2 regions of the Streptomyces sp. NPDC001406 genome follow, and region 2 is predicted to be linked to the other one. Evidence: riboswitches for the same ligand, from Rfam matches in the RefSeq annotation. Region 2 holds a riboswitch; the other holds the start of a gene.

Region 1 (14,623 bases), on a different contig from region 2:
CCAGATGGTGCTGCGGCTCGGCTACGGCCCGCCCGGCCCCGCCACACCCCGCCGCCCCGTGCGGGACGTCCTCGACATCGCCTAGGCAGTGACTTCCCGGGCAGCGGGAGCCTTGCTTGCCGGGGACATGTGGCGCGCCGGGATCGCAACCAGGAGCGGTGGGCAACACGCTAGGGCCATCCGGCCTCCATTGGGCCGCACAACCGGGGCCAAGCGTACCGACTTACCGAGCCGTTCGGCCTCGTTCGGCTTTTCCGGCCCATGATCGGCCCCGGACCGCGGCTTAATGGATTGCAGCTGTGATGCGTGAGCGCCCGCCCGCGCACGTTTGTAATTCCGAGGAGAGCCATGCTTTCGCCCGAGTCCGCCGCTGTCGTCCGCGCCACTCTGCCCGCTGTGGGCGGGGCCCTCGACGAGATAACGACGCGGTTCTACGGCACGATGTTCGGCGACCAACCCGAGCTGCTGGACGGGATGTTCAACCGGGGCAACCAGGCCAACGGTGAACAGCGCCAGGCTCTGGCCGGGTCCATCGCCGCCTTCGCCCAGGCGCTCCTCGCCGACCCCGACGCCCGCCCGGACGCACTGCTGTCCCGGATCGCGCACAAGCACGCCGCGCTCGGTGTGACCGAGGACCAGTACACGATCGTCCACAAATACCTGTTCGGCGCCATCGCCGACGTCCTCGGCGAGGCGGTCACCCCCGAGGTCGCCGGAGCCTGGGACGAGGTGTACTGGCTGATGGCCGGTGCGCTCATAGCCCGGGAGGCCCGCCTCTACCAGGAGGCCGACGTCGACCCGCGGCACCCCTGGCGGCAGTGGACCGTCGTCGAGCGCCGCGAGGAGACCCCGGACGTCGTCTCCTTCCTGCTGCGCCCGGCCGACGGATCGCCCGTACCGACCTCGCGCGCGGGCCAGTACGTAAGCGTGCGCGTCGAAATGGCCGACGGCATCCACCAGTTGCGCCAGTACAGCCTCTCCGGAGCGCCCGACGGCGAGCTGCGCCGCATCACCGTCAAGCGCGTCGAGAGTGTGGCCGAGGCCCCCGAGGGCGAGGTCTCCAACCAACTGCACCGCACCGTGAAGACCGGCGACGAGCTCACCCTGTCGGAGCCGTTCGGCGACGTGGTCCTCGACGACGCGGACTCCCCCCTGCTGCTGGTCTCCGCCGGCATCGGCTGCACCCCGATGGTCGGCATGCTCGAACACCTCGCCGCCACCGACTCGTCCCGGCCGGTCTGGGTACTGCACGCCGACCGCGCCCCGAAGGACCACGCCCTGCGCGCCGACACCCGCCGTCTGGTGGAGCAACTGCCCAACGCGCGCGCGGAGTTCTGGTACGAGGAGGAAGCGGACAGCGAGGCCGGTGCCCGCACCGGACTGATGATCCTCGACGAGCTCCAGCTGCCCGCCGGCGCCGACGTGTACCTGTGCGGCTCGCTTCCCTTCATGCGCGCCGTCCGCAGCCAGCTGCTCCAGGCCGGCATCCCCGCGCGCCACATCCGCTACGAGGTGTTCGGCCCCGACCTGTGGCTGGCGCACGCCGAGGACTGACAGCCGCGCGGTGAGCGGCGCCGCCCCTGCCTCCCGCTGATGAACGCGGTCGGCGCCGCCTGCTGCTGGACGACACCGGTCTGCCCGATGCGGCAGGCCGGTGTCGTCGTGCGCCCGGACGGCAATGGGGCCGAGGCCCGTCGCAGGAGGGCGCCGTCACCGCCGTAAGCCTTGTCCGCCTGGGCCGAAAGTCCCGGACCGGGAGACCGGCGGGCCCCGAAATCCGGCCGTATCGGAGCCCGGTGGCCCTTGAACGGGGCCCGTCCGGCCGTGGGCGGCGCGCCGGACGGTCGGCCAAGCTGGGGGCGACCGAACCGGAGGATCACGTGTACGGATCCAACGGGCGCTCACCCGTTCGGCTTCTCCGTCCTGAGTCGGCGCGGCGCTCGTACCGGTTCGGTCGCCGTCCGGCCGCCCGCCTTGTCTGCCCTGACTTCCGGGCGGCCGGACCAGGGGCTCGGCACGGGGCGTACCCAACCGGCCCCCATTCCGGCGGTCGTCAGGAGAAGCGCATGCACGCATCAGGCATATCGGAGATCGATGCCACCGCTCTGGAGACGCTGTTGGCGGCCGCGACGGCGGCGCCGTCGATCCACAACACCCAGCCGTGGCGGTTCCGACTGGAGCCTGCCACCGGGGTGTTGCAGGTCCGCGCCGCACCGCGGAAGTCGCTCTCGCTGACCGATCCGGAGTTCCGGGCCCAGTATCTGTCGGTCGGCGCGGCGCTGTTCAACCTCCGCGTCGCCGTGGATCACCTGGGTCTGCAGGCGATGGTGCGGCTGCTGCCGGACCCGTCCGACCCCGGGCTGCTGGCCGTCGTATGGCCGTGCGGCCGCTCCGACTTCCTCCAGCCCGACCAGTGGCGGGAGCTCGATCTGTACGGGGCCGTCGCGCGGCGGCACACGAGCCGCATGCCGTTCACCGGGCGTCCGGTGCCCGAATCCGTCGTGGCGCAGATGACCGAGGCCGCCCGGCTCGAAGGGGCGAGGCTGCGGGTACCGGACTTCGCCGGGACCCGGCGGCTGCTGCACCTGACCGCGGCCGGAGAGGCACGCAACCACGCCGACGCGGGACGTGCGGCCGAGAGCCGAGCGTGGATCACTGCGCCGGGTGAAGGCCCGTACGGCATTCCGGTGACGGCGCTGGGGCCGCAGGACTCGGCCGGACGGATGCCCGTGCGGGACTTCGTCGGCACCCAGCGCTCCCGGGGCCTGCCCGGGCTCCGCTTCGAGCGGCACGCCCAGGTGGCCCTGCTGTGCACCACCCGGGACCGGCGCGTGGACTGGCTACGGGCGGGTCAGGCGCTGCAGCGTGTGCTGCTGGTGGCCACCGCGCACGGAGTGCGCACGTCGATGCTGCACCAGGCGCTGGAGTGGCCGGATCTGCGGTGGGCGATGCGCAATGGACCTGAGCGGCGCTGCAGTCCGCAACTGCTGATCCGCTTCGGATACGGCCCGGAGGGCGGCCGGACCCCGCGTGCACCCGCACAGCCCTGAGACCACGGCCGATACGGTTCACCGGCCCGGGTGAGCCGTATCGGACCGGTGAGAACGAAGGAGCAGACAGGATGGCGCAGGTACCGACTCAGCAGGAGGCAGGGCCGGCACCGGTCCCCGACCGGGCGTGGCTGATGCTGGCCCTGGCCACGATCGGCTTCGCCGTCAACTTCTGGGCGTGGGCGCTGCTCAGCCCGCTCGGCCCCCGGTTCAAGGAATCCCTGGACCTGTCCTCCTTCGAGCAGTCGCTGTTGGTGGCGGTGCCGGTCGTGGTGGGCTCGCTGGGCCGCATCCCGGTCGGAGCGCTTACGGACCGGTTCGGCGGACGGGTGATGTTCCCGCTGGTCTCCGCGGCCACCATCGTCCCCGTCCTCTATCTCGGGCTCGCGGGCCACTCCTCCCTGACGGCCCTGCTGGTCGGCGGGTTCTTCCTCGGTATCGGCGGCACCGCCTTCGCTGTCGGGGTGCCCCACGTCAGCGCCTGGTTCCCGCCCGAGCGACGAGGGTTCGCCATCGGGATCTTCGGCATGGGCATGGGCGGCACCGCGATCAGCGCGCTGACCACGGTGAAGCTCGTCGATGCCCATGGCATGGCCACCCCCTTCCTGATCACCGCCGCCGTTTTGGCGGTGTACGCGGTCGTGTCGGCGCTGGTGCTGCGCGACGCCCCCGGCCGCGTGGTGCCGACGGAGCCGCTCTTCCGTCGTCTGGCCGCCACGCTCAAGCTCGGTGTCACCTGGCAGGCCTCCGCCCTGTACGCGGTGGCCTTCGGCGGATATGTCGCCTTCTCGGTCTATCTGCCGACGTATCTGAGGACCGCCTACGGGCTGACCCAGGCCGACGCGGCGAACCGGATGGCCGGATTCGTACTGCTCGCGGTGGCGATGCGGCCCGTCGGCGGCTGGCTGTCGGACCGCGTGGGAGCGGTGCGCGTCCTCGTCGGGGCGCTGGCCGTGGTGGTCGTCGGCGCGCTCCTGCAGTCCCCGACCCCCTCCCTGGCGCCGGTCGGCACGATCGCCTTCCTCGCCATGGCCGCCGCGCTCGGGGCGGCCAGCGGAGCGGTCTTCGCCCTGGTGGCCCTGCTGGCCCCCGCGAACCGGGTCGGCTCGGTCACCGGAGTCGTCGGCGCGGCCGGCGGACTGGGCGGATTCCTGCCGCCCCTGGTCATGGGCTCGCTGTACGGCGCCTACGGCTCCTACACGCTGGGCCTGGTCCTACTGGCCCTGGTCGCCGCCGCCGCGCTGGTGTTCACCGCCACCGGCGTCCGCCACGCCGTCGCCCGGCGCACTCGGGTCGCCCAGCCGCAGGAGCAGTAACCGCGTTCCAGGCGGATTTGATCCTTCCCGTGGCGCCGCTGCCAGGTGAAGGCAAGAATGCGAACAGGCCGGCGCACTTTGGTGCGGATGTTCCGCATGAGGGAACGCGTGTGGCTTGCTCGGCCCCGCGCCGGCTGACAGAGAACACCGTCGGGCACATGCCCGGAAAGAGGTGAGACGGTGGCCGATCGCACCGGTTCCCGCACCCAACAGACGAGCCCTGGCCACCCGGCGGGGCTGGACGGTGAGCTGACGGAGGCGTTGGTGCGCTCTCGCCGGTACTTCACCCGGGCGGAGGTGTCCGGCGATCTGCGCACCCTGCGCAGAGCGGGCGGCCGTCAGGCGGACGACTTCTACCGGGACCGCTGGTCGCACGACAAGGTGGTGCGCTCCACCCACGGAGTGAACTGCACCGGATCCTGCTCGTGGAAGGTGTACGTCAAGGACGGCATCATCACCTGGGAGGCCCAGCAGACCGACTATCCCTCCGTCGGCCCGGACCGCCCCGAGTACGAGCCCCGCGGCTGCCCGCGCGGCGCGGCCTTCTCCTGGTACACCTACTCGCCGACCCGGGTGCGCTACCCGTATGTGCGCGGTGTGCTGCTCCAGATGTACCGCGAGGCGAAGGCCCGGCTCGGCGACCCGGTCGCGGCTTGGGCGGACATCGTCTCCGACCCCGAGCGCGCCCGGCGCTACAAGTCGGTGCGCGGCAAGGGCGGCCTGGTGCGGGCGAGCTGGGACGAGGCGCTGGAGATGATCGCCGCCGCCCATGTGCACACCATCAAGGAGTACGGTCCCGACCGGCTGGCCGGGTTCTCGCCGATCCCGGCGATGTCGATGGTCTCGCACGCCTCCGGCGCCCGCTTCTACTCGCTGCTCGGCGGGGTGATGCTGTCGTTCTACGACTGGTACGCCGATCTGCCGGTCGCCTCCCCGCAGGTCTTCGGCGACCAGACCGACGTACCGGAGTCGGGGGACTGGTGGGACGCCGGCTATCTGATCATGTGGGGCTCGAACCTGCCCGTGACCCGGACCCCGGACGCGCACTGGATGGCCGAGGCCCGCTATCGGGGCCAGAAGGTGGTCGCGGTCTCCCCGGACTACGCGGACAACGTGAAGTTCGCCGACGAGTGGCTGCCCGCCCACCCGGGCACCGACGGGGCGCTGGCCATGGCCATGGGGCACGTGGTCCTCAAGGAGTTCTTCGTCGACCGTCGGACCCCGTACTTCGAGGACTACGTCAAGCGGTACACCGATCTGCCGTTCCTGGTCGCGCTCGACGAGCGGGAGCCGGGCACCTATGCGCCGGGGAAGTTCCTGACCGCCGCGGACCTCGGCGATGAGCATGCCTCCTCCGAGAACGCCGAGTTCCGCACCGTCCTGCTGGACGCCGCCACCGGCCGTCCGACGGTGCCGAACGGGACGCTCGGCCACCGGTTCGGAGAGTCCGGCGCCGGAAAGTGGAATCTGGACCTCGGCGACGTCGATCCGCTGCTGTCGGCCGACCGCGGGGGCGAGGAACCGGTGGAGGTGGAACTGCCGTGCTTCGACGCCCCCGACGGCGGCGCACGGCGACTGCGGCGCGGAGTCCCGGTGCGGCGCGTGGCCGGGCGGCTGGTCACCACCGTGTACGACCTGCTGCTGGCCCAGTACGGGGTGGCTCGCGCCGGCCTGCCGGGCCGGTGGCCCTCCGGCTACGACGACACGACCGAGCCGTACACCCCCGCATGGCAGGCCGGGATCACCGGCGTGGATGCGGACCGGGCGGCCCGGATCGCGCGCGAGTTCGCCGCCAACGCCGAGGAGTCCCACGGCCGTTCGATGATCATCATGGGGGCGGGCACCAACCACTGGTTCCACTCCGACACCATCTACCGGGCGTTCCTCACCCTGACGACGCTGACGGGCTGCCAGGGAGTCAACGGCGGCGGCTGGGCGCACTACGTCGGACAGGAGAAGGTCCGCCCCATCACCGGCTATTCGGCGATCGCGACCGCGGCCGACTGGAACCGTCCGGCGCGACAGATGATCCAGACGGCGTACTGGTATCTGCACGCCGACCAGTTCCGCTACGACCCGTTCTCCGCCGACACCCTCGCCGCGGCCGGTTCCGGCGGCCCGTTCGCGGGCATGGCCACCGCCGATGTCATCGCCGCCTCGGCGCGCATGGGCTGGATGCCCTCCTATCCCACCTTCGACCGCAACCCGCTCGACCTGGCCGACGAGGCCGAGGCCGCCGGCCGGGGCGTCGGCGAGCACGTGGTGGAGGAACTGAAGGCCGGGCGGCTGCGGTTCGCGGGCGAGGACCCCGACGCACCGGAGAACTTCCCCCGCGTACTGACCATCTGGCGGGCCAACCTGCTCGGCTCCTCGGCCAAGGGCAACGAGTACTTCCTCAAGCACCTCCTCGGCGCCGACTCCTCGGTGAACGCGACGGAGGCACCGCCGCAGGACCGGCCCCGGGACGTGGTGTGGCGGGAGGAGGCACCGGTGGGCAAGCTCGACCTCCTGCTCACCCTGGACTTCCGGATGACCAGCACCACCGTGTTCTCCGACGTGGTGCTGCCGGCCGCCACCTGGTACGAGAAGCACGACCTGTCGAGCACCGACATGCACCCCTATGTGCACGCGTTCAACCCGGCGATCGCCCCACCGTGGCAGACCCGCACCGACTGGGACGCCTTCAACAGCATCGCCAAGGAGTTCAGCCGGCTCGCCGCGGACCACCTGGGCGTGCGCAAGGACGTGGTGGCCGCCCCCCTGCTGCACGACACACCGGACGAACTGGCCAACCCGCACGGCCGCGTGCGGGACTGGAAGGCCGGCGAGTGCGAGCCCGTGCCCGGCAGCACCATGCCCAAACTGCTCACCATCGAGCGCGACTACGGCGCCGTCGCCGAGAAGATGACCGCACTCGGCCCCCTGCTCGACACCCTCGGCGCCACCACCAAGGGCATCACCTTCAAGGTCGACCGGGAACTGGAGTACCTGCGGCGCAAGAACGGCACCGCGCGCGGGGGAGTGGCCGACGGCCGCCCGGTGATCGCCCGTGACGTGCACGCCTGTGAGGCGATCCTCGCCCTGTCCGGCACCACCAACGGACACCTCGCCACACAGGGCTTCCACACCCTCGAATCCCGCACGGGCACCCCGCTCGCGGACCTGGCCGCCGAGCACGAGGGCAAGCAGATCACCTTCGCCGACACCCAGGCGGCCCCGGTGCCGGTCATCACCAGCCCCGAGTGGTCCGGCTCGGAGACGGGCGGGCGCCGCTACTCGCCGTTCACCGTCAACGTCGAACGCAGCAAACCCTGGCACACCCTCACCGGCCGCCAGCACTTCTACCTCGACCACGACTGGATGACCGCCCTCGGCGAACAACTACCGGTCTACCGGCCCCCGTTGAACATGCACGCCCTGTTCGGCGAGCCACGGATCGGGGACACCGGCGAACTCGGCGTGACCGTGCGCTATCTGACCCCGCACAACAAGTGGTCCATCCACTCCGAGTACCAGGACAACCTGTTCATGCTGTCGCTGTCCCGGGGCGGCCCGACGATCTGGATGTCCACCGCCGACGCGGCGAAGATCGGCGTCCACGACAACGACTGGATCGAGGCGGTCAACCGCAACGGCGTCGTCGCCGCCCGCGCCATCGTCTCCCACCGCATGCCCGAGGGCACCGTCTACATGCACCACGCCCAGGACCGGCTCATCGACGTGCCCCGCACCGAGACCACCGGACGGCGCGGCGGCATCCACAACTCCCTCACCCGCCTGCTGATCAAACCGAGCCATCTGATCGGCGGCTACGCCCAGCTGTCCTACGCCTTCAACTACCTCGGCCCGACCGGCAACCAGCGCGACGAGGTCACGGTCATCCGCCGCCGCAGCGACCAGGAGGTGACGTACTGATGACCCGCGGCGACAGCGCCATCGGGCGCGTCATGGCCCAGATGGCGATGGTCATGAACCTCGACAAGTGCATCGGCTGCCACACGTGCTCGGTCACCTGCAAACAGGCCTGGACCAACCGCACCGGCGTCGAATACGTGTGGTTCAACAACGTCGAGACCCGCCCCGGCCAGGGCTACCCCCGGCGTTACGAGGACCAGGACACCTGGCAGGGCGGCTGGACCCTCAACAACCGCGGCCGCCTCACCCTCAAGGCCGGCGGGCGCTTCAAGAAGCTCGCCAGCATCTTCTCCAACCCCAAACTGCCCACGCTCGACGACTACTACGAGCCCTGGACCTACGACTACGCGACGCTGACCAACGCCCCGCTGCAGGAGCACACCCCCGTCGCCCGCCCCAAGTCGCTCATCACCGGCAAGGACATGAAGATCTCCTGGTCGGCCAACTGGGACGACAGCCTCGGCGGCTCGTCCGACCACGGCCGCAAGGACGTGCTGCTGAACGAGGTCGCGGAAAAGGTCAAGTTCGAGTTCGAGCAGACGTTCATGTTCTATCTGCCGCGCATCTGCGAGCACTGCCTCAACCCGTCGTGCGCGGCCTCCTGCCCCTCCGGTGCGATCTACAAGCGCACCGAGGACGGCATCGTCCTCGTCGACCAGGACCGCTGCCGGGGCTGGCGGATGTGCGTGACCGGATGCCCTTACAAGAAGGTCTACTTCAACCACCGCACCGGCAAGGCCGAGAAGTGCACCTTCTGCTTCCCGCGCGTCGAGGTCGGCCTGCCCACCGTCTGCTCCGAGACCTGCGTCGGCCGGCTGCGCTACATCGGACTCGTCCTCTACGACGTCGAACGCGTCCTGGACGCCGCCTGCACCCCCGACGACACCGACCTGTACGAGGCGCAGCGCGGCGTCTTCCTCGACCCTGACGACCCCGAGGTCATCGCCGCCGCCGAGCGCGACGGCATCCCCCGCGACTGGGTCGAGGCCGCCCAGCGGTCACCCATCCATGCGCTGATCAACACCTACAAGGTGGCGCTGCCGCTGCACCCGGAGTACCGCACCATGCCCATGGTCTGGTACATCCCGCCGCTCTCCCCGGTCGTCGACGCCGTCCGCGGGACCGGCCACGACGCCGAGAACCACCGCAACCTGTTCGCGGCCGTCGACGCCCTGCGCATCCCCGTCGACTACCTTGCCCAGCTTTTCACCGCGGGCGACCCCGCACCCGTCGACGCCGTGCTGAGACGCCTGGCCGCCATGCGCTCCTACATGCGCGACATCAACCTCGGCCGGGAGCCCGATGCCGCCATCCCCGAACAGGTCGGCATGAGCGAGCAGCAGATGTACGACATGTACCGGCTGCTGGCCCTGGCCAAGTACGACGAGCGGTACGTCATCCCGCCCGCCCACGCCGAACAGGCCCACGACTTGGAGGAACTCGCCACCGAGTGCAGCCTGGACTACGAGGGCGGGCCCGGCATGGGAGGCTCCGGCCCCTTCGGCGAGACCTCCGGCGGCGCCGCTCCGATCGCGGTGGAGACCTACCGGGCCCTGCGCGACCGTCAGTCCGCCGACACTCCCGCCACCCCCACCGACAAGGCCACCCGCGTCAACCTCCTCAACTGGGACGGCAAGGGCACCCCGCCGGGCCTGTTCCCACCCTCCGGCGGCGGGACCGCGTCCGGCGGCGAGGAGACCGATGCGGGCGGGGAGGTCGAACCGAAGCCGTGAGAAGGAAGACCAAAGCCACATCGCGCACCGAGCCCTGGCAGCCGCACGCCTGGCAGGCCCAGTCCCTGCTGCTCGCCTACCCTGACGACCAGTTCGCCGCCCGGCTCGAACTGGCCCGCCAGGTCGCCACCCACCTCCCGCGGCCCGTCGCCGAACCCCTCCTGGAGTTCGTGGCGCACGCCGACCGGACCGCCCCCGCCGACCTGGCCACCGCCTACGTCGCCACCTTCGACCACCGCAAACGCTGCTGCCCCTACCTCACCTACTACGCCCATGGCGACACCCGGAAACGCGGCCTCGCACTGCTCCGCCTGAAGCAGACGTACGCCGCCGCCGGCTGGCGCCTGGCCGACGACGAACTGCCGGACCACCTCGCCGTCGTCCTCGAGTTCGCCGCCACCGACCCCACCACCGGACTCGGCCTGCTCACCGACCACCGCGCGGGACTGGAACTGCTGCGCCTGGCCCTGCAGGACGAGGGCTCAGCCTGGGCCGGCGTCCTGCGGTCCGTCTCCGCCACCCTTCCCCAGCTCGCGGGCGACGACCGAGAGGCAGTCGCCCGCCTCGCCGCCGAAGGCCCACCCGAAGAACAGGTCGGCCTCGACCCGTACACACCCGCGCAGTACCTGCCCGACCCCGCGGGAGGCCCGCGATGACCGCACCCTCACACGGCCTGACCATGGCGGCCGAGACCAGTACCGGCGCGATCCTGCTGTGGGTCGTCCTGCCGTATCTGTCCCTCGCCGTCTTCGTCCTGGGCCATATCTGGCGCTACCGCTACGACAAGTTCGGCTGGACCACCCGCTCCTCCCAGCTGTACGAGAACCGGCTGCTGCGCATCGGCAGCCCGCTGTTCCACTTCGGCATCCTCCTGGTGCTCCTCGGCCACGTCGGCGGGCTGCTCATCCCCAAGAGCTGGACCGAGGCGGCCGGCATCAGCGAGCACACCTACCACGTCACGGCCGTCACGCTCGGTACCGTGGCGGGCGTGTGCACCCTGGGCGGAATCGCCATCCTCATCTACCGGCGCCGCACCGTCGGCCCGGTCTTCTCCGCCACCACCCGCAACGACAAGGCCATGTACGTCTCGCTCACCGCGACCATCGTGCTCGGCCTGGCGGCCACCGTCGCCGCCAACATCGTCGGCGGCGGCTACGACTACCGCGAGACCATCTCCCCCTGGTTCCGCTCCATCTTCTACGTTCAGCCCGACCCGGCCCTGATGGCCGGAGCGCCGATCCTCTTCCAGCTCCATGCGATCAGCGCCCTGCTGCTCTTCGCCGCCTGGCCCTTCACCCGCCTGGTCCATATGCTCACCGCGCCCTTGGGCTACCTCACCCGCCCCTACATCGTCTACCGCAGCCGCGACGTCGGCCTCGGCGCCAGGGCGCCGCGCCGTGGCTGGGAGCGCGTCGGATAGCCGGCCCTGCCGGACGGGTCCGACCGTCAGCCCTTGGGCCAGAGGACGAAGTCGGCGAACGCCCGGCGAGCGGGCTCGGGCCCGACCTCGTCCAGGGCCGCGCGTACGGCGTGGAGGTGGTCGGGGGTCATCTCCAGCGGGGGTTCGTCCGGCTGATGTGTGGTCCCGATCGGATAGTCGACGCCGGGCCGGCGCGTCATCTCGATGTGGCAGCCCAGCACATGCGTGACCGGACGGCGGCCGGCGAATGCGATCAGCCGGTCGATCGTCCGTGAGAACGCCGACCAGTCCTCGATGTACAACCGGCCCCGGTAGACGGTGTCTCCAGTCAGCAGGAACCCGGTCCACGGATCGTAGTAGGTGACCGCCGCGGCGTCATGGCCCGGTGTCGCGAGCGCCTCCAGGACCCGACCCCCGAGATCGAGCGGCCGTACCGCGTCCGGGTCGTCGGCGAAGCCGAGGAACGCCCACGCCGCATCCCGCTCGGCACCGACCATGATCGTGTCCGGGCGATCGAGGAACTGGCCGTCGCCCGCGATGTGATCGCCGTGCGAGTGCGTGTGGAGCACGAGCAGCCGATAGCCATCACGCGGATGACGAGCCAGCCACGCCTCGACAAGACCATCGACGGTCCGGCGCACCGGGAAGAACTCCGGCGAGGCCGTGGCACCGGTGTCGATCAGGACCGCCCGTCGCTCTCCGAACAGCAGATACAGAAACGGCGCCTCGTAGTCGATCGCCTTGTTCTGCCGCAGCACCACCGTGTGCTCGTCGTACCAGTGCACCTGAAGATCGGGATCGGTGTTGTGCTTGGCCGACGGCGACCCGTGAATCCAGGCCACACCCAGCGGCTCCGCGCTGAACTTCCGGCCACCCGGTTCGCCCGCACCGAACATGACGCCTCCCGAAGTGCGTCGTCTTGGCGGGCCGGGTACGGCGCACATCTCGTCCGGGGAGACACGCAGGTGCGCCTCCGGCCGGACGCTATCACCGCATACCCGCCTCCGGGCACGATGGTTGCCGACGGCCGTCAGGTCTGGCGTGGATTCGGCTTCAGCACGGCGAACACCGCCTGGGCCGGGTCCGCCAGCCAGGCGATGCGTCCGACGTCCGGCACGTCCGCGGCCGGCATGAGCACCGTCCCGCCGTTTGCCTGCACCGCGGTGACGACGGCATCCGCATCCGCAACGGCGAAGTACGGCACCCAGCGAGCCACCTCGTGCTCCCCCTGAAGCGGAGCCACACCGCCGAAGGACCCCTCCTCCTGGTCGCCGTCCCTGATGCTCAGGACCCGGTACGTCATGCCGGGCGCCTGCATCTCCTGAGAGCGCCAGCCGAACAGCCCGTGGTAGAAGCGGATGGCCGCTTCCGGGTCCGCGACCTGCAGCTCGACCCACACCAGCGTGTTGTCCTCGGACGTCTTCTCCAGGCCCGCCCCGGCTTCGAGCACGGCGAACTCCGCACCCTGGGGATCGGTGAACTGGGCCAGTTGCCCCTCGCCCACGCTCATCGGCTCGACGCGCACACGGCCCCCGCCGGTGACCACATCACGGGCGGCGGCCTGGATGTCGTCGCTGCGGAAGTACGTCGTCCAGGCCGACTGGGCACCCTCCTCGGTCAGCGGCCCGAGGGCGGCGACGGTCTTCCCGTCCTGCTGGAAGAGCCCGTACCCGCCCGCTTCGGGCCCGAGCGACATGAACCGCCAGCCGAAGACGGCGCTGTAGAAGCCGGCAGCCGCGTCCAGGTCCGGGCTGCCGAGGTCGATCCAGACGGGCGAACCGGCGCGGTAGTCGGTGCCGAGCATACGTTTCCTCCTGCGCGTCCGGTGCTGAGACCCCGTCACTATGCCGCCCTTCACGCGTGGTGCCCGGCGTAACGGCCCGAATGTCCCGACCCTTTCACCCGGGCTGGGGAACCTGATGAGCCGCACCACTCGCCACCCTGGATCGCTTCTTGGATGCGCTGGCCGCCTGGATCAACGACGCCCCCGGCTGGTACGGGAACTTCCACCATGAGATGCCCGAGCACGGCGACTGGACGTTCTTCGCCCGCGCGTTGAGCGCGGCCGTGGGGCTACAACTCCGGGTGACGGCGACGAGAATTCCCACCCGGATGAGGCACACCCCCCAGTTGAACACGTTCAAATCTGGCGGCTACGCTTGTGCCCACCGAAGTTGAGGGGGATCGATGAAGGTAGTGCTACCCGGGGGAACCGGGCAGGTGGGCACGATCCTGGACCGTGCGCTGACGGCCGCCGGGCATGAGGTCGCGGTGTTGACCCGGCGTCCGGAGCGGGAGCGCGAAATCGGCTGGGACGGGCGCGCGCTGGGCCCCTGGGCCGACGCGATCGACGGCACCGACGTCGTGATCAACCTGGCCGGACGCAGCGTCTCCTGCCGCTACACCGCCGAGAACCTGCAAGCCATGATGGATTCGCGGGTGGAATCGGCGCGGGTGGTGGGCGAGGCGATCGCCGTCGCCGCGCGGCCACCGCGAGTGTGGCTGCAGATGAGTACCGCCACGATCTACGTCCATCGCTTCGACGCGGCGCACGACGAGGCGACGGGAGTGATCGGCGGCTCGGAGGCCGGGGTGCCGGACTACTGGTCGTACAGCGTCGAGATCGCGAAGAACTGGGAGCAGGCGCAGGCCCAGGCGCGGACACCGGCGACGCGGAAGGTGGCGCTGCGCTCGGCCATGGTCATGAGCCCGGATCGGGGCGGGGTCTTCGACGTACTGCTGTGGCTGGCCCGGCTGGGGCTGGGCGGGCCGGTCGCCGGCGGTGCGCAGTATGTCTCCTGGATCCATGACGAGGACTTCGTCCGCGCGGTGGAGTTCTTGATCGCCCAGGACGACATCGAGGGGCCCGTGAACATCTCCTCACCCGGCCCCCTTCCGCACCGTGAGTTCATGCGGGTGCTGCGCGCGGCCCGGGGCGTGCCGGTAGGCCTGCCGGCGACGCGATGGATGGCGGAGCTGGGGGCGCTCGCGTTGCGTACCGACACGGAACTGTTGCTCAAGAGCCGTCGGGTGGTACCGGGTCGGCTGAGCGCGGCCGGGTTCGGCTTTGCGTATCCCGAGTGGGAGGGAGCTGCCACGGACCTGGTTCGACGGACTCGCCGCGACCGTCAGCGGCGCACCGCTCGCGCATGAAAAAATGGGCAGCATGGGCGGACAGTCCGAGCACCC
Region 2 (14,623 bases):
ACTTCGACCACGCCCTGCGTGACCCGTACAACCCGCGCAGGCTCCGCCCCGACTACGACTCGGGCGACCATCTCCACCCCAGCGACGAGGGCTTCCGGAAGATGGCGGAGGTCTTCGACCTGCGGGAGCTGAAGGGTGCGGGGCAGGCGGAGCTGTAGCCGGTACGGCGGCCCCGCTCAGCAGTTCCTTCGCGCCTGCGGCGCCTCAGTGGTCCCCGCGCCCGCCTCTCACCAGTCCCCGCGCCTGCGCCGCCGCTCCTCCCGGCGCTCCCGCTGGCGCTCACGGCGCTCCTCGTGGCGCTCCCGCAGCAGGTCGCGGTGGCCTTCGAGCATCCTGGTGTGGGCATCCTGGATGTCGTCCCGGAAGGAGTTCTCCAGTTCCTTGCGCGCCGTCTTGCGGTCCAGCTTCTCCTGGCGGCGCTCCTCCTTCAGCCGCTGCCGCTCGGCCCGCGTCACCTTGCGCTCCACCCCGACCCCGCCCCAGAAGGCGAAGCCGCTCACGATCACCCGCGGGGCGCCCGGCTCGCCGCCCACGCCCTCCTCGCGGTGGTCGAAGCCGCCCATGATGCCGATGCCCCGCACGACGACCTCGACCCCGGGCGGCACGATGACCTGCACCCCGCCCATGATCGCGACGCAGTTGATCTCCACCTCGCGGTCCGCGAAGTCCGCCTCCCGCAGATCGATCTCACCGCCGCCCCAGAAGGCGAAGCAGTTGAGCCGCTTCGGCATGGTCCAGCGGCCCTTGCGCTGGAAGCCGGACATGATCGCGACCGCCCAGGCGGACGAGCCCTCGCTGCCGGTGATCCGGCCCGCCCAACTCCCGCTCTCCACGGGGTCCTTGCGCAGGGACACCACGGGAGGAGCCGCCACGTCCGGACCCGGCAGGTCCCGGGTGATGGGTGCCAGCTCGCGGTAGGTACGCGCCTTGTACGTCGCCTCCAGCCGCTCCTCGAACTCCTCCATGTCGAGCCGCCCTTCCGCGAGGGCGTCCCGCAGGACCTCGGCGACTCGTTCACGATCGGCGTCGGAGGCACGCAGCTCCGGGGCATCGTCGGTCATGGAGAGCAGCCTACGAGTTCCCCGCGCCGGGCACTATGCGGTGGCCTTGTCCGCGTACATCTTCGCGATCACCGCCTCGATGTCCGGCTCCCGCACCGACAGGTCCACCAGCGGATACTCCGCCGCCACCCGCGCCACCAGCGGCGCCGCCGACTCGGACGCCGGGAAGGCCAGCCACTGCCGCGGGCCCTCCACCTTCACCACGCGGGCCGGCGGCACCTCGACGGGCGGCAGCTCCCGCTCCAGGTCCACCACCAGCGTCCGCTCGCTCGCCCCCACCTCGTGCAGGCCGGCGAGCGGACCGTCGTACATCAGCCGGCCGTGGTCGATGACCATCACCCGGGAGCAGAGCTGCTCGATGTCCTGGAGGTCGTGCGTGGTCAGCAGCACCGTGGTGCCGCGTTCGGCGTTCAACTCCCGCAGGAAACCGCGGACCTTGGCCTTGGAGATGACGTCCAGGCCGATCGTCGGCTCGTCGAGGTAGAGCACCTCGGGGTCGTGCAGCAGCGCCGCCGCGATGTCGCCGCGCATGCGCTGGCCGAGGGAGAGCTGGCGGACGGGGACGTCCAACAGGTCGGCGAGTTCGAGGAGTTCGACACAGCGGTCCAGGTTCTCGCGGTAACGCCGGTCCGGGATCCGGTACATGCGGTGCACCAGCCGGTAGGAGTCGATCAGCGGCAGGTCCCACCACAGCGTGGTCCGCTGCCCGAACACCACGCCGATACGGTGCGCCAGGCGGGCGCGTTCGCGGGAGGGGTCGATGCCGGCCACGCGCAGGCGGCCGCCGCTCGGGGTCAGGATGCCCGTGAGCATCTTGATCGTCGTCGACTTGCCCGCGCCGTTGGGGCCGATGTAGCCGACCATCTCGCCGCGCGCCACGGTGAAGGAGATCGAGTCCACCGCCCGCACCTCCCGGCGCTCCCGCTTGAGGAAGCCGGCCTTCTTCCGCACGTCGAAGACTTTCTCGACGCGGTCGAGTTCGATGAAGTTCACGATCAAGTCCTCGGTGACGCCCTCGGTGAAGTCGCTGTCCATGGGTCCCTCAGCTCCCCGTACTCCGATACGACCGAAGCCCCGCCCGCCATGCCGCTCCCGCCAGCGCGCAGCACCCCACCGCCACGAGCGGCGGGGCGAAGGCCGTCCACTGCGGCAGGTGCAGCGGATACGGCAGCCCCAGAACGTAGGTTGCGGGCAGCCAGTTGACGAAGGCCAGCGGCAGCACGAAGGTCACCCCGCGCACCAGGTCCTTCGCGAAGACGGTGGGCGGGTACTGCAGCAGCGTGGTGCCGCCGTAGGTGAACGCGTTCTGCACCTCGGAGGCGTCCTGCGCCGCGAACTGGAAGGCCGCGCCGGCCACGAACACCGCGCTGAAGATCGCGGCGCCGCTGATCACCATCACCGGCATCAGCAGCAGCTTCAGCGGGGTCCACTCGATGTCGACGGCCGTCAGCGCATAGCCGAGCACCAGCGAGCCCTGCGTCACCCGGCCCAGGCGGCGCAGCGCGAACCGGTCGGCGGCCAGCTGCGCCAGCACCGGCGCCGGACGGACCAGGAGGGTGTCGAAGGTGCCGTCGCGCACCCGGCGCCCCAGCCGTTCCATCGAGCCGATCACCAGATCGGCCAGCCCGAAGGCCGTACTGGACAGGCCGTACAGGAAGGCGACCTCGGGCAGCGAGTAGCCGCCGAGCGCGTCCACGCGGGAGAACATCAGCAGGATCGCCACGAAGTCGAGGGCGGTCGCGGTGAAGTTGGCGACCGTCGTCATCACGAAGGACGTCCGGTACGCCATCGTGGAGCGGATCCACATCGCGGCGATCATCCGGTAGGCGCGCATCCCGTCGGCGACCCGGTTGATTTCAGCCACCCTGCACCACCACCCGCCGCGTCGCCAGCGACTGCACGAGCCGCCCCAGCGCGAGCAGCGCCGCCGCCCAGGCCGCCTGGAAGAGGAAGACGCCCCAGGGATCGGCCTGCCCGAGCAGTACGTCGGCCGGGGCCTGCAGCAGCGAGGACCAGGGCAGGGTCCGTACGACCTCGCCGATCGCGCCCGGGAAGACGTTCAGCGGCAGCACCATCCCGGAGCAGAAGAAGCCCGTGATCCACGCCGCCTGCGCCACCCCGGTGCCGTCCAGCAGCCAGAACGCGCTCAGCCCCACCAGGAAGCGGATCCCGAAGCCGACCAGCATCGCCAGCAGGACGGCGACGAGGAAGGCGGCCCAGGTTCCCGCGTCCGAGGGCAGCGCCACCGGGAAGAACAGCGCGCCGAAGACGAAGGGGATCGCTCCCCGGCCCATGAGTTGGAACAGGGCCCTGCCCAAATCTGCTGACAGCCACCACAGTTGCAGGTCGGCGGGGCGGTACAGGTCGATCGCGATGTCACCCGTACGAATGCGTTCCATGAGCTCGTCCTCGACGCCACCACCCCCGATCGCCAGCGTCGACAGCAGCGCCTGCCCCAACCACACGTAAGTGATCGCCTGCGCCTGGTCATAGCCTCCCAGGTGCGGTTTCTCGTCCCACAGGGCGAGATAGGTGTAGACGAGGATCAGGCCGAAGACGGTGTTGGTGAACACCCCTGCCGCAGTGGCCGCCCGATACGTCGCGTACCGTCTGAAACCCCCTGCAGCGACGGCCCCGTACAACCGTCCCGCGCCCACGCCAGTCAACCTCCCCGACCGCACGACACCGAAGCGCAGGAGCCTAGTCCGGGACCGACGCGGCGTGCCACGCATTTTCTGTCCCGGACGCGTGCCGGAATCCGGGAACGGAACGCTTGGTGCGAGAGTCTTCATCCGGGGGCGCAGATGGCGTATGAGGGCGTACGGCAACGTACGAGGCGATAACAGGAGTCCGTGCACGACATGAGCGACGAGCCGCAGCCGCAGCCGCAACAGCCGAACGAAGGCGGTGCGACGACGCAGCCGACGGCGGCCGAAGAGCCCGCCGAGCAGGGGGGCAAGCCGGCCGAGAAGGCCGGTACGGTCCCGAAGGCACGGGCCTCGGAGCCCTCCGGGCCGGGCAACGTCGACACCAGCCGTCTCGCAAGGATCAAGGAGAACGCCCCGACAGCCAAGCCCCCGCTGACGGACGAGACGACCCGGCTGACGCCGATCAAGGACGACCCGCCGGCCACCAAGGCCCCCGGGGCTGCGGGCAACGCCGGCAACGCAGCGCGCGCGGCGGGCTCGGCCGGCACGGCGAGCGGCTCGGGCTCGGCAGGCACAGCTGGCGCGGCAGGTGCGGCCAGCGCGGCAGGTGCTGCGGGCGCGGCGAGCGGCGCGGGCGCGGCAGGCGCGGCAGGCGCACCGCGCGGCCCGGGCGCGGCAGGCGGCGCAGGCGCGGCACACGGCGCTGGAGCGGCAGGCACAGCCGGCGCGACAAGCCCCGGCGCCGCCGACACCACCCAGCTCGCTCGGATCAAGGAAAGCGCCCCGACAGCCAAGCCGCCGCTGACGGACGAAACCACCCGGCTCACGCCGATCAAGGACACCCCGCCGACCGGCAAGGCCCCCGGGACCTCGGGCAACGCCGGCAACGCAGCGCGCGGCGCGGGCGCAGCCGGCGCGGCAGGCAGCGCGGCGCGCGGTGGGGCAGGCGCCGTCAACGCACGGTCCGGCGCCACCCCCGTGACCGCGGCAGGCGCACGGACCACCGCCAACCCCGCGACCGCGGCAGGCGCGGCGAATGCCCGGAGCGCCCCCGCCCCCGCCGGCCCGGTGGCCCCGGAGGCCCCCGGCAAGGGCAAGAAGCCCAAGAGGCCCAAGCGGACCGGGTGGCGGCGGATCATCCCCACCTGGCGGATGGTGCTCGGTACCTTCCTCATCGGTGTGCTGCTGATCATCGGGCTGTTCTTCCTCGGCTACTCGATGGTGAAGATCCCGCCCGCCAACGCGCTCGCCACCAAGCAGAGCAACGTCTACCTGTACGCGGACGGCTCCCAGCTGGCCCGTGACGGCGAGATCAACCGGGAGAACGTCACCCTCGCGCAGATCTCCAAGGACGCCCAGCACGCCGTACTGGCCGCCGAGGACCGCGACTTCTACACCGAGTCGGCCATCGACCCCAAGGCGATGATCCGCGCCGCCTGGAACACCGCGACCGGCAAGGGCAAGCAGTCCGGCTCGACGATCACCCAGCAGTACGTGAAGAACTACTACCTGGCCCAGGAACAGACGGTCACCCGTAAGGCCAAGGAGTTCTTCATCTCGATCAAGCTGGACCGCAACAAGTCGAAGGACGACATCCTCGAGGGCTACCTCAACACGAGCTACTTCGGCCGCAACGCCTACGGCATCCAGGCCGCCGCCCAGGCCTACTACGGCGTGGACGCCACCGACCTGGACCCGGCCCGCGCCGCCTACCTCGCCGCGCTGGTCAACGCGCCCAGCGAGTACGACGTCGTCGCGCACCCGGAGAACAAGTCCGCGGCCGTGGCCCGCTGGAACTACGTCCTGGACGGCATGGTCACGAAGGGCTGGCTCGGCAAGTCCGAGCGGGCCGGCATGAAGTTCCCGATGCCGAAGGAGCAGACGGTCTCCACCGGCCTGTCCGGCCAGCGCGGCTACATCGTGGACGCGATCAAGCACTACCTCACCACGAACAAGATCATCGACGCGGACGCCCTGGAGGGCGGCGGCTACCGCATCACCACGACCCTGCACAAGGACAAGCAGAACGCCTTCGTCAAGGCGGTCAACGACCAGCTGATGGACAAGCTGGACAAGAAGAACCGCAAGGTCGACAACTACGTCCGCGCGGGCGGCGCCTCCGTCGACCCGAAGACCGGCAAGGTCGTCGCGATGTACGGCGGCGTCGACTACGTGAAGCAGTACACGAACGGCGCGACCCGGGGCGACTTCCAGGTCGGCTCCACGTTCAAGCCCTTCGTGTTCACCTCGGCGGTGCAGAACGCCTCCACGACCCAGGACGGCCAGCCGATCTCGCCGAACACGTACTACGACGGCACCAACCAGCGGCCCGTACAGGGCTGGAGCGGTGGCGCGTACGCCCCCGAGAACGAGGACTCCAAGTCGTACGGGCAGATCACGGTGCGGCAGGCCACCAACCTCTCGGTCAACTCGGTGTACGCGCAGATGGCCGTCGACGTGGGGCCCGCCAAGGTCAAGAAGACCGCGGTCGACCTCGGCATCCCGTCCGACACCAAGGACCTGAACCCGTACCCGTCCATCGCCCTGGGCACCGCCACCGCGAGCGTGCTGGACATGGCGGAGGCGTACGCCACGCTCGCCAACCACGGCAAGCACGGCACGTACACGATGATCGAGAAGATCACCAAGGACGGCAAGGACGAGGTCGAGCTGCCCGGGGAGAAGGCCGAGCAGGGCGTCAGCCGTGAGGCCGCCGACACCACGACGTCGATCCTGCAGAGCGTGGTCCAGACGGGCACCGCGACCGCCGCGCAGAACGCCGGCCGCCCCGCGGCGGGCAAGACCGGCACCGCGGAGGAGGACACGGCGGCCTGGTTCGCGGGCTACACGCCCGATCTGGCCACGGTCGTCTCCGTGATGGGCCAGGACCCGGTGACGGCCGCCCACAGGTCGCTGTACGGCGTGATGGGGCTGCCGCGCATCAACGGCGGCGGTGCGCCCACCGACATCTGGGCCCAGTACACGAAGACCGCGCTGGAGGGGAAGCCCGCCACCGAGTTCGACCTCCAACTGCAGCAGGGCGCCGAGGTCCAGGCCCCGAGCTCGCAGGCGCCGACCCAGCCGGGCACCACCGGCAGCCAGGACAACGGCGGCACGACCGACGGCGGCCAGGACCAGGGGCAGACCCAGGGCCAGGACAACGGCGGCACGACCGCGACCCCCACGGACGGCACGGCCACCGGCGGCACCACCACGACCGGCGGCGGCACGACGGGAGGCACGGCCGACGGCGGGACGACCACCGGCGGCACGACCGGCGGCACGACCGGAGGCACGGCCGACGGCGGCACCACCACCGGCGGAACCACCGGCGGCACGGACACGGGCACGACCGGGGGAACCCCGGGAGGCACCACGGGCGGCACCGTTGCGGGCCCGCAGGCCGCGACGAGGAGGCAGTGACCGGTCGCTGACCCGTCAGTGACCGGAGGTCGCCTTCAGCCCCACCACGGCGACCAGCAGCAGACACACGAAGAAGATCCGGGCGGCGGTCGCCGGCTCCCCCAGCACCACCATGCCGAGCACCGCCGCACCGGCGGCCCCGATGCCCACCCACACGCCGTAGGCGGTACCGATGGGCAGGGTCCGGGCGGCGTAGGACAGCAGCAGCATGCTGGCGACGATGCCGGCGCCGGTGAGGACGCTGGGGACGGGCCGGGTGAAGCCGTCGGTGCACTTCATTCCGATCGACCAGCCGACCTCCAGCAGACCGGCGACGACGAGCAGGACCCAGGCCATGGGGGGCACCTCCGGGGCGTACGTGCTGACGGACAGGGGTGCGTCGTCTTTGCGTACATCCATCCCGGTACGGCGCGTCTCGTCGGGCTTCCTTTCGACGATAGCAAGGGAATGAGAAGAGGGCTGGTGACCATGGTCACCAGCCCTCTTCGCCGTTGATTCAGAGGCTCAGGCCCGTCAGCGGTGCAGGTCCCTCAGAGATACAGCCCCGTGGAGTCCTCCGACCCCTCGAACCGGTCCGCCGCCACGGCGTGCAGATCGCGTTCCCGCATGAGCACGTACGCGGTGCCGCGCACCTCGACCTCGGCCCGGTCCTCCGGGTCGTACAGGACGCGGTCGCCCGGCTCCACCGTCCGTACGTTCTGCCCGACCGCCACCACCTCGGCCCAGGCCAGCCGCCGCCCGACCGCAGCCGTGGCGGGGATCAGGATGCCGCCGCCCGACCGCCGCTCGCCCTCACTGGTGTCCTGCCGCACGAGCACGCGGTCGTGCAGCATGCGGATGGGCAGCTTGTCGTGGTGGGTACTGGGGACATTTCTGTTGGCGCTCACGCCTTCGAACCTACCTGCCTTTTACGCCTGTGTACGCGACCGGGTCAGCTCTTGCGGCGCCGGGTGCCGAACGCGAGCAGCCCCACGACCCCGACGGCAAGGAGCGCGACCGGCACGATGCGCTCGACCCGGGGCGCGCCCTCCTCGTCCACGAACTGCGCCCGCACCTCGCTCACCACGCGGTTGACCTGGACGTAGGCACGGCCGAGGGTGTGGTCGACGTTCGCGACGACCTTCGCCTTGGCGTCGCCCACGATCGTCTTCGGATGCACCCGCACCCCGATCTCGTCCAGCGTCTCCGCCAGCACCTCGCGACGGCGCTTGATGTCCGCCTCGATCTGCGCCGGGGTTCTGGTGTCCGACGTCTCCGCCACCGTACGGCCTCCGAAGTCTTCGATGCTGTTCTGGACAGTCTGTCAGCTTCGCACGCCGCCGCACTGTCAGGACCCCCCGTTACTCTGGTCCGATGAGCGAGCGACTCCAGCCCGGGGACGTGGCCCCCGACTTCACCCTGTCCGACGCCGACGGCAACGAGGTGTCCCTGGCCGACCACAAGGGCCGCAAGGTCATCGTGTACTTCTACCCCGCGGCCCTCACTCCCGGCTGCACCAAGCAGGCCTGCGACTTCACGGACAACCTCGAGGTCCTGGCGGGCGCGGGCTACGACGTGATCGGCATCTCCCCCGACAAGCCGGAGAAGCTGGCCAAGTTCCGCGAGAAGGAGTCCCTGAAGGTGACCCTCCTCGCCGACCCCGGCAAGCAGGTCCTGGAGTCCTACGGCGCCTTCGGCGAGAAGAAGCTGTACGGCAAGACGGTCGTCGGTGTCATCCGCTCCACGGTCGTCGTCGACGAGGAGGGCAAGGTCGAACGCGCCCTCTACAACGTGAAGGCGACGGGCCACGTGGCAAAGATCATCAAGGATCTGGGCATCTGACCGCGCTGCCCGGCCGCTAGCATGGCCGGGCAGCACCGGGCGGCCGTGGTGGAATTGGCAGTCACGCTGGGTTTAGGTCCCAGTGGGGTAACTCCCGTGAGGGTTCGAGTCCCTCCGGCCGCACCAGCTCCTTACCGACCGAGCAACTCCCTTACGACGGGCACCAGGGCGCGGAACGCCTTGCCCCGGTGGCTGATCGCGTTCTTCTCCTCGGGGCTCAGCTCGGCGCACGTCCGCGACTCCCCCTCCGGCTGGAGGATGGGGTCGTATCCGAAGCCGTTGGTGCCGCTCGGGGTGTGCCGCAGGGTTCCGGTCAGCCGGCCCTCGACCACCCGCTCCGTCCCGTCCGGCAGTGCGAGAGCCGCGGCGCAGGCGAAGTGGGCGCCCCGGTGTTCGTCGGCGATGTCCGAGAGCTGGGCCAGCAGGAGGTCCAGATTGGCCTTGTCGTCGCCGTGGTTGCCGGCCCAGCGGGCGGAGAAGATGCCGGGTGCGCCACCCAGGACGTCCACGCACAGGCCGGAGTCGTCGGCCACCGCCGGCAGACCGGTGGCCCGGGCCAGGGCGTGGGCCTTGAGGAGGGCGTTCTCGGCGAACGTCACTCCCGTTTCCGGGACATCGGGGATGTCGGGGAACGCGTCGGCTCCGACCAACTCGTGCGGCAGGCCTGCTGCGGCGAGGATCGAGCGGAGCTCGGTGATCTTTCCGGCGTTGCGGGTGGCGAGGATCAGGCGGGTCATGGGGTTCAGTATCCCTGGCCCCACGACCTGCCCTGCGTGGCCTCTGGAGCTCGCTACGGGGTGCAGACCTTGGTCAGTTCGCCCGCCGCGTCCGTGACCGGGCCGATGTCCGGGGTCTCGTCGCCGTTCTTGATCGCCCGACGGACGTTGTCGACCGCCTTGCGGAGGTCGTCGACCGCCTTGTTGACATCGGCGTTGTCCGTCCTGTCGCCGATCTTGTCGAGGTTCTTCTGGATCGAGTCGAGGGACTCGTCGGTCTGCGTCGGATCGTTGGCCGCGTTCTCCACCGCCTGCTGGAGGTCGGTCACGCTGTCCGCGATGGAGTCGGCGGTCTGGACGCAGTCCAGGGCCTTGTTGACGGCGTCGCAGCCGGTGGTGAGGCCCGCGGTGAGCGCTACGGCGGCCACGGTGGCGGCGATGGCGGTGATACGGCCTCGACGTCGGTGTCGGCTCGCGCCCATGGTGTTGGTCCCTCTCCCTCGTCGGCCGAGCGCACGGCGGTGTGCCGTGCGCCCGTACCCATAGGGACGCCGGGGAGGCCGACCGGGTTGCCGTCCGCCGCCTCGTCTTTTGAGGCTCCCTTTACTTCTTCTCCAGGGGCTGGTTCTGCTTCTTCCCCAGGGTCTACTTCGTCTCCAGGGTCGCTTCCAGTGCCGCGCGCTGGAGGAGGGAGAGCTCCGTGCAGCCCGTCACGGCCAGGTCGAGCAGGGCGTCGAGCTCCTCGCGGGCGAAGGGCTCGGCCTCGGCGGTGCCCTGGACCTCGACGAAGCGGCCGTCGCCGGTGCAGACGACGTTCATGTCGGTCTCGGCCTTCACGTCCTCGTCGTAGCAGAGGTCGAGGAGGGGGACCCCGCCGACGATGCCGACTGAGACCGCGGAGACCGTGCCGGTCAGCGGCTGGCGACCGGCCTTGATCAGCTTCTTGCCCTGGGCCCAGGTGACCGCGTCGGCCAGGGCCACATAGGCGCCGGTGATGGCCGCCGTGCGGGTTCCGCCGTCGGCCTGGAGGACGTCGCAGTCCAGGACGATGGTGTTCTCGCCGAGCGCCTTGTAGTCGATGACCGCCCGCAGGGAGCGGCCGATGAGGCGGGAGATCTCATGCGTACGGCCGCCGATCCGGCCCTTGACCGACTCGCGGTCGCCGCGGGTGTTGGTGGCGCGGGGCAGCATGGCGTACTCCGCGGTGACCCAGCCCTCGCCGCTGCCCTTGCGCCAGCGGGGGACGCCTTCGGTGACCGAGGCGGTGCAGAAGACCTTGGTGTCGCCGAAGGAGACGAGGACGGAGCCCTCGGCGTGCTTGCTCCAGCCACGTTCGATGGTGACCGGGCGGAGCTGATCGGGGGTGCGGCCGTCGATTCGAGACATGGCGACGAGCCTAGCCGCACATGAGGAAGGGGCCCCTCCCCCCTATGGGAAAGAGCCCCTTCGAGGTGAGCGGCGCGGCTCACATCATGTCTTCGATCTCCGCGGCGATCGGGTCGGCGTCGGTGCCGATGACGACCTGGATGGCCGTGCCCATCTTGACGACGCCGTGGGCGCCGGCGGCCTTCAGGGCGGCGTCGTCGACCAGCGAGGGGTCGGAGACCTCGGTCCGCAGGCGGGTGATGCAGCCCTCGATCTCCTCGATGTTGTCGATGCCGCCGAGCCCGGCGACGATCTTCTCAGCCTTGGTGGCCATGATCCTTCTCCCTGATCCGAACCGCTTTGTCGCAGTAACCTACAGTTGGCCCATCTTCGCGAGCGGTCATGTCGTACGTCCCGAATGATGGCGTTCACGACAGCGGAACCGTCCGCCAACTGGTCTACACCACCCCGGGGACGGTCGCCAAACCCGCCTCTTCGCCGAGCGGCCCGGAGGACGCGCATGAGCGCCGACAGCAGCGCCGAAGGCACGGTCAGCCCCGGCCGCGCCCGCTGGAACACCCTGTTCCAGGGCCTGCAGAAGATGGGCCGCAGTCTCCAGCTCCCCATCGCGGTGCTGCCGGCCGCCGGCATCCTCAACCGGCTCGGCCAGCCCGATGTGTTCGGCAAGGACGGTCTGGGCTGGACCCCCGTCTCGAAGGTGATGATGGGCGCGGGCGGCGCGCTGCTCGACGGCTCGCTCGGTCTTCCGCTGCTGTTCTGCGTCGGTGTCGCCATCGGCATGGCGAAGAAGGCGGACGGCTCGACCGCGCTCGCGGCGGTGGCGGGCTTTCTCGTCTACTACGGGGTGCTGCACCAGTTCCCCGAGCCCTGCCCGGAGGGCTCGAAGCCGGTCTCCATCGGCTGCCAGGTGTCCGACGGGACGGTGTCGACCTTCACCTTTCAGAACCCGGGGGTCTTCGGGGGCATCGTCCTGGGTCTGATGGCAGCGTTCTTCTGGGCCCGCTACCACCGCACCCGACTGGTGGACTGGCTGGGCTTCTTCAACGGGCGCCGGCTGGTGCCGATCATCATGGCGTTCGCCGCCATCGTGTTCGCGGCGCTGTGCCTGTGGGTCTGGCCGCCGATCGGCGGGGCGCTGGAGAGCTTCAGCAACTGGCTGAGCAACTTGGGCGCGTGGGGTGCGGGGGTCTTCGGTGTGGCGAACCGGGCGCTGCTGGTCGTGGGGCTGCACCAGTTCCTCAACGTGCCCATCTGGTTCCAGTTCGGGAGCTACACCAAGCCCGACGGGACGGTCGTGCACGGCGACATCAACATGTTCCTGGCGGGCGACCCGAACGCGGGTCAGTTCACCTCGGGCTTCTTCCCCATCATGATGTTCGCGCTGCCGGCCGCCGCGCTGGCGATCACCCACTGCGCCAAGCCGCACCGTCGCAAGGAGATCGGCGGACTGATGCTCTCGGTGGCGCTGACCTCGTTCGTCACCGGTATCACCGAGCCCCTCGAGTACTCGTTCCTCTTCGTGGCCCCCCTTCTGTATGTGGTGCACGCGCTGCTCACCGGTGCCTCGATGGCGGTGACCTGGGGGCTCGGGGTGCACGACGGCTTCAGCTTCTCCGCGGGCCTCATCGACTACGTCATCAACTGGAACCTGGCCACCAAGCCGTGGGCCATCATCCCGCTCGGCCTGTGCTTCGCCGCGGTGTACTACGTCGTCTTCCGCTTCGCCATCACGACCTTCGACCTGAAGACACCGGGACGGGAGCCGGAGGAGCAGGTCGAGGACACCACCAAGGCGTAACCGAACGCACTTCCTCCATCACGGGAATCGCGGGTTCCTTATCTCACCTTCATCGTGCTACAACAGGTCTACACCACTGAGTGGTGTAGACCACCACCCGATGGAGGAACCATGAGCACCGCCACCGCGTCCTCGGCGGCTCCCGCAAAGAAGCGGGGATCAGGTCTGTTCCAGGGCCTGCAGAAGGTCGGCCGCAGTCTGCAGCTTCCGATCGCCGTGCTTCCGGCGGCGGGCATTCTGCTCCGGCTGGGCCAGCCCGATGTGTTCGGCAAGGACGGCCTCGGCTGGAACAAGGTCGCGGCGGTGTTCGCCACCGCCGGCGACGCCGTCTTCAGCAACCTGCCCCTGCTGTTCTGCGTGGGCATCGCCATCGGCTTCGCCAAGAAGGCCGACGGCTCCACGGCGCTGGCGGCGCTGGTCGGCTTCCTGGTCTACAAGAACGTGCTGACCGCGTTCCCGATCACCGAAGCGAAGATCACCAAGGGCGCGGACGTCGCCGCCACGTACAACGACCCCAAGGTCCTCGGCGGCATCGTGATGGGCCTGATAGCCGCGGTCACCTGGCAGCGCTTCCACCGCACCAAGCTCCCCGACTGGCTGGGCTTCTTCAACGGCCGCCGGCTGGTCCCGATCCTGATGGCCTTCATCGGCACCGGCGTCGGTGTGGTCTTCGGTCTGGTCTGGGAGCCCATCGGCAACGTCATCACCGACTTCGGCCAGTGGATGACCGGCCTCGGCGCCGTCGGCGCGGGCATCTTCGGCGCCATCAACCGTGCGCTACTGCCGGTCGGTATGCACCAGTTCGTCAACACGGTTGCCTGGCAGGAGATCGGCTCCTTCAAGGACTCCTCCGGCACCGTCTGGCACGGTGACCTGCCGCGCTTCTTCCACGGCGACCCGACCGCCGGCCAGTTCATGACGGGCTTCTTCCCGATCATGATGTTCGCCCTCCCGGCCGCCGCGCTGGCGATCACCCACTGCGCCCGTCCCGAGCGCCGCAAGGCCGTCGGCGGCATGATGGTCTCGCTCGCGCTGACCTCGTTCGTCACCGGCATCACCGAGCCGATCGAGTTCGCGTTCATGTTCATCGCCCCGGTGCTCTACGTCATCCACGCGCTGCTCACCGCCCTCTCGATGGCGGTCACCTGGTCCCTGGGCGTGCATCACGGCTTCAGCTTCTCGGCCGGCGCGATCGACTACTTCCTCAACTGGGGCCTGGCCACCAAGCCGTGGATGATCATCCCGATCGGCCTGGTCTTCGCCGCCATCTACTACTCGGTCTTCCGCTTCGCCATCACCAAGTGGAACCTCCCCACCCCGGGCCGCGAGCCCGAGGAGGAGCTCGAGGACCTCACGAAGGCGTGAGTCCCCGTACGACATGACGAAGGCCCCGGAACCGAGCAGGTTCCGGGGCCTTCGTGCGCGTGTGGGGGGTTCAGATCTGGTACGTCACCCTGGGGACCGCCAGTTCCACCGGGCCGTCGAACACCTCGCGGGCGTCGGCGAGGTTGACCATGGGGTCGGTCCACGGGGGGATGTGGGTGAGGACCAGGCGGCGGGCGCCTGCCCGGGTCGCCGTCTCGCCCGCCTCGCGGCCGTTGAGGTGCAGGTCGGGGATGTTCTCCTTGCCGTACGTGAACGCGGCCTCGCACAGGAACAGGTCGGTGTCCCGGGCCAGCGCGTCGAGCACCTCGGTGACACCCGTGTCGCCGGAGTACGTCAGCGACCTCCCGCCGTGCTCGATCCGGATGGCGTACGCCTCCACGGGAT

What was found. A riboswitch is a leader RNA that binds a small molecule or an ion and turns the genes downstream of it on or off. The one in region 2 is predicted to bind guanidine.
Region 1: another riboswitch for guanidine. It lies ahead of ACFY1J_RS26235 (MBL fold metallo-hydrolase); the one in region 2 lies ahead of ACFY1J_RS00690 (DMT family transporter).

What each region holds. Positions count from the first base shown of each region.
Region 1 is NZ_JBIAWG010000011.1:53,234-67,856, reverse strand. Features, by position in the region: gene ACFY1J_RS26275 (Acg family FMN-binding oxidoreductase) at 1-85, shown strand, start outside; gene ACFY1J_RS26270 (globin domain-containing protein) at 349-1,554, shown strand; gene ACFY1J_RS26265 (Acg family FMN-binding oxidoreductase) at 2,067-3,050, shown strand; gene ACFY1J_RS26260 (MFS transporter) at 3,122-4,366, shown strand; gene ACFY1J_RS26255 (nitrate reductase subunit alpha) at 4,547-8,281, shown strand; gene narH (nitrate reductase subunit beta) at 8,281-10,014, shown strand; gene narJ (nitrate reductase molybdenum cofactor assembly chaperone) at 10,011-10,670, shown strand; gene narI (respiratory nitrate reductase subunit gamma) at 10,667-11,434, shown strand; gene ACFY1J_RS26235 (MBL fold metallo-hydrolase) at 11,461-12,330, opposite strand; guanidine-III (ykkC-III) riboswitch at 12,343-12,411, opposite strand; gene ACFY1J_RS26230 (VOC family protein) at 12,465-13,238, opposite strand; gene ACFY1J_RS26225 (TIGR01777 family oxidoreductase) at 13,622-14,587, shown strand; gene ACFY1J_RS26220 (S1 RNA-binding domain-containing protein) at 14,601-14,623, shown strand, end outside.
Region 2 is NZ_JBIAWG010000001.1:144,723-159,345, reverse strand. Features, by position in the region: gene ACFY1J_RS00720 (SGNH/GDSL hydrolase family protein) at 1-158, shown strand, start outside; gene ACFY1J_RS00715 (DUF1707 domain-containing protein) at 228-1,061, opposite strand; gene ACFY1J_RS00710 (ATP-binding cassette domain-containing protein) at 1,095-2,096, opposite strand; gene ACFY1J_RS00705 (ABC transporter permease) at 2,104-2,895, opposite strand; gene ACFY1J_RS00700 (ABC transporter permease) at 2,918-3,718, opposite strand; gene ACFY1J_RS00695 (transglycosylase domain-containing protein) at 4,862-7,132, shown strand; gene ACFY1J_RS00690 (DMT family transporter) at 7,148-7,468, opposite strand; guanidine-III (ykkC-III) riboswitch at 7,506-7,583, opposite strand; gene ACFY1J_RS00685 (co-chaperone GroES) at 7,663-7,965, opposite strand; gene ACFY1J_RS00680 (DUF3618 domain-containing protein) at 8,064-8,393, opposite strand; gene bcp (thioredoxin-dependent thiol peroxidase) at 8,486-8,953, shown strand; tRNA gene ACFY1J_RS00670 (tRNA-Leu) at 8,993-9,079, shown strand; gene rdgB (RdgB/HAM1 family non-canonical purine NTP pyrophosphatase) at 9,085-9,690, opposite strand; gene ACFY1J_RS00660 (hypothetical protein) at 9,744-10,151, opposite strand; gene rph (ribonuclease PH) at 10,315-11,055, opposite strand; gene ACFY1J_RS00650 (glucose PTS transporter subunit EIIB) at 11,135-11,368, opposite strand; gene ACFY1J_RS00645 (PTS transporter subunit EIIC) at 11,555-12,853, shown strand; gene ACFY1J_RS00640 (PTS transporter subunit EIIC) at 12,965-14,218, shown strand; gene ACFY1J_RS00635 (MBL fold metallo-hydrolase) at 14,289-14,623, opposite strand, start outside.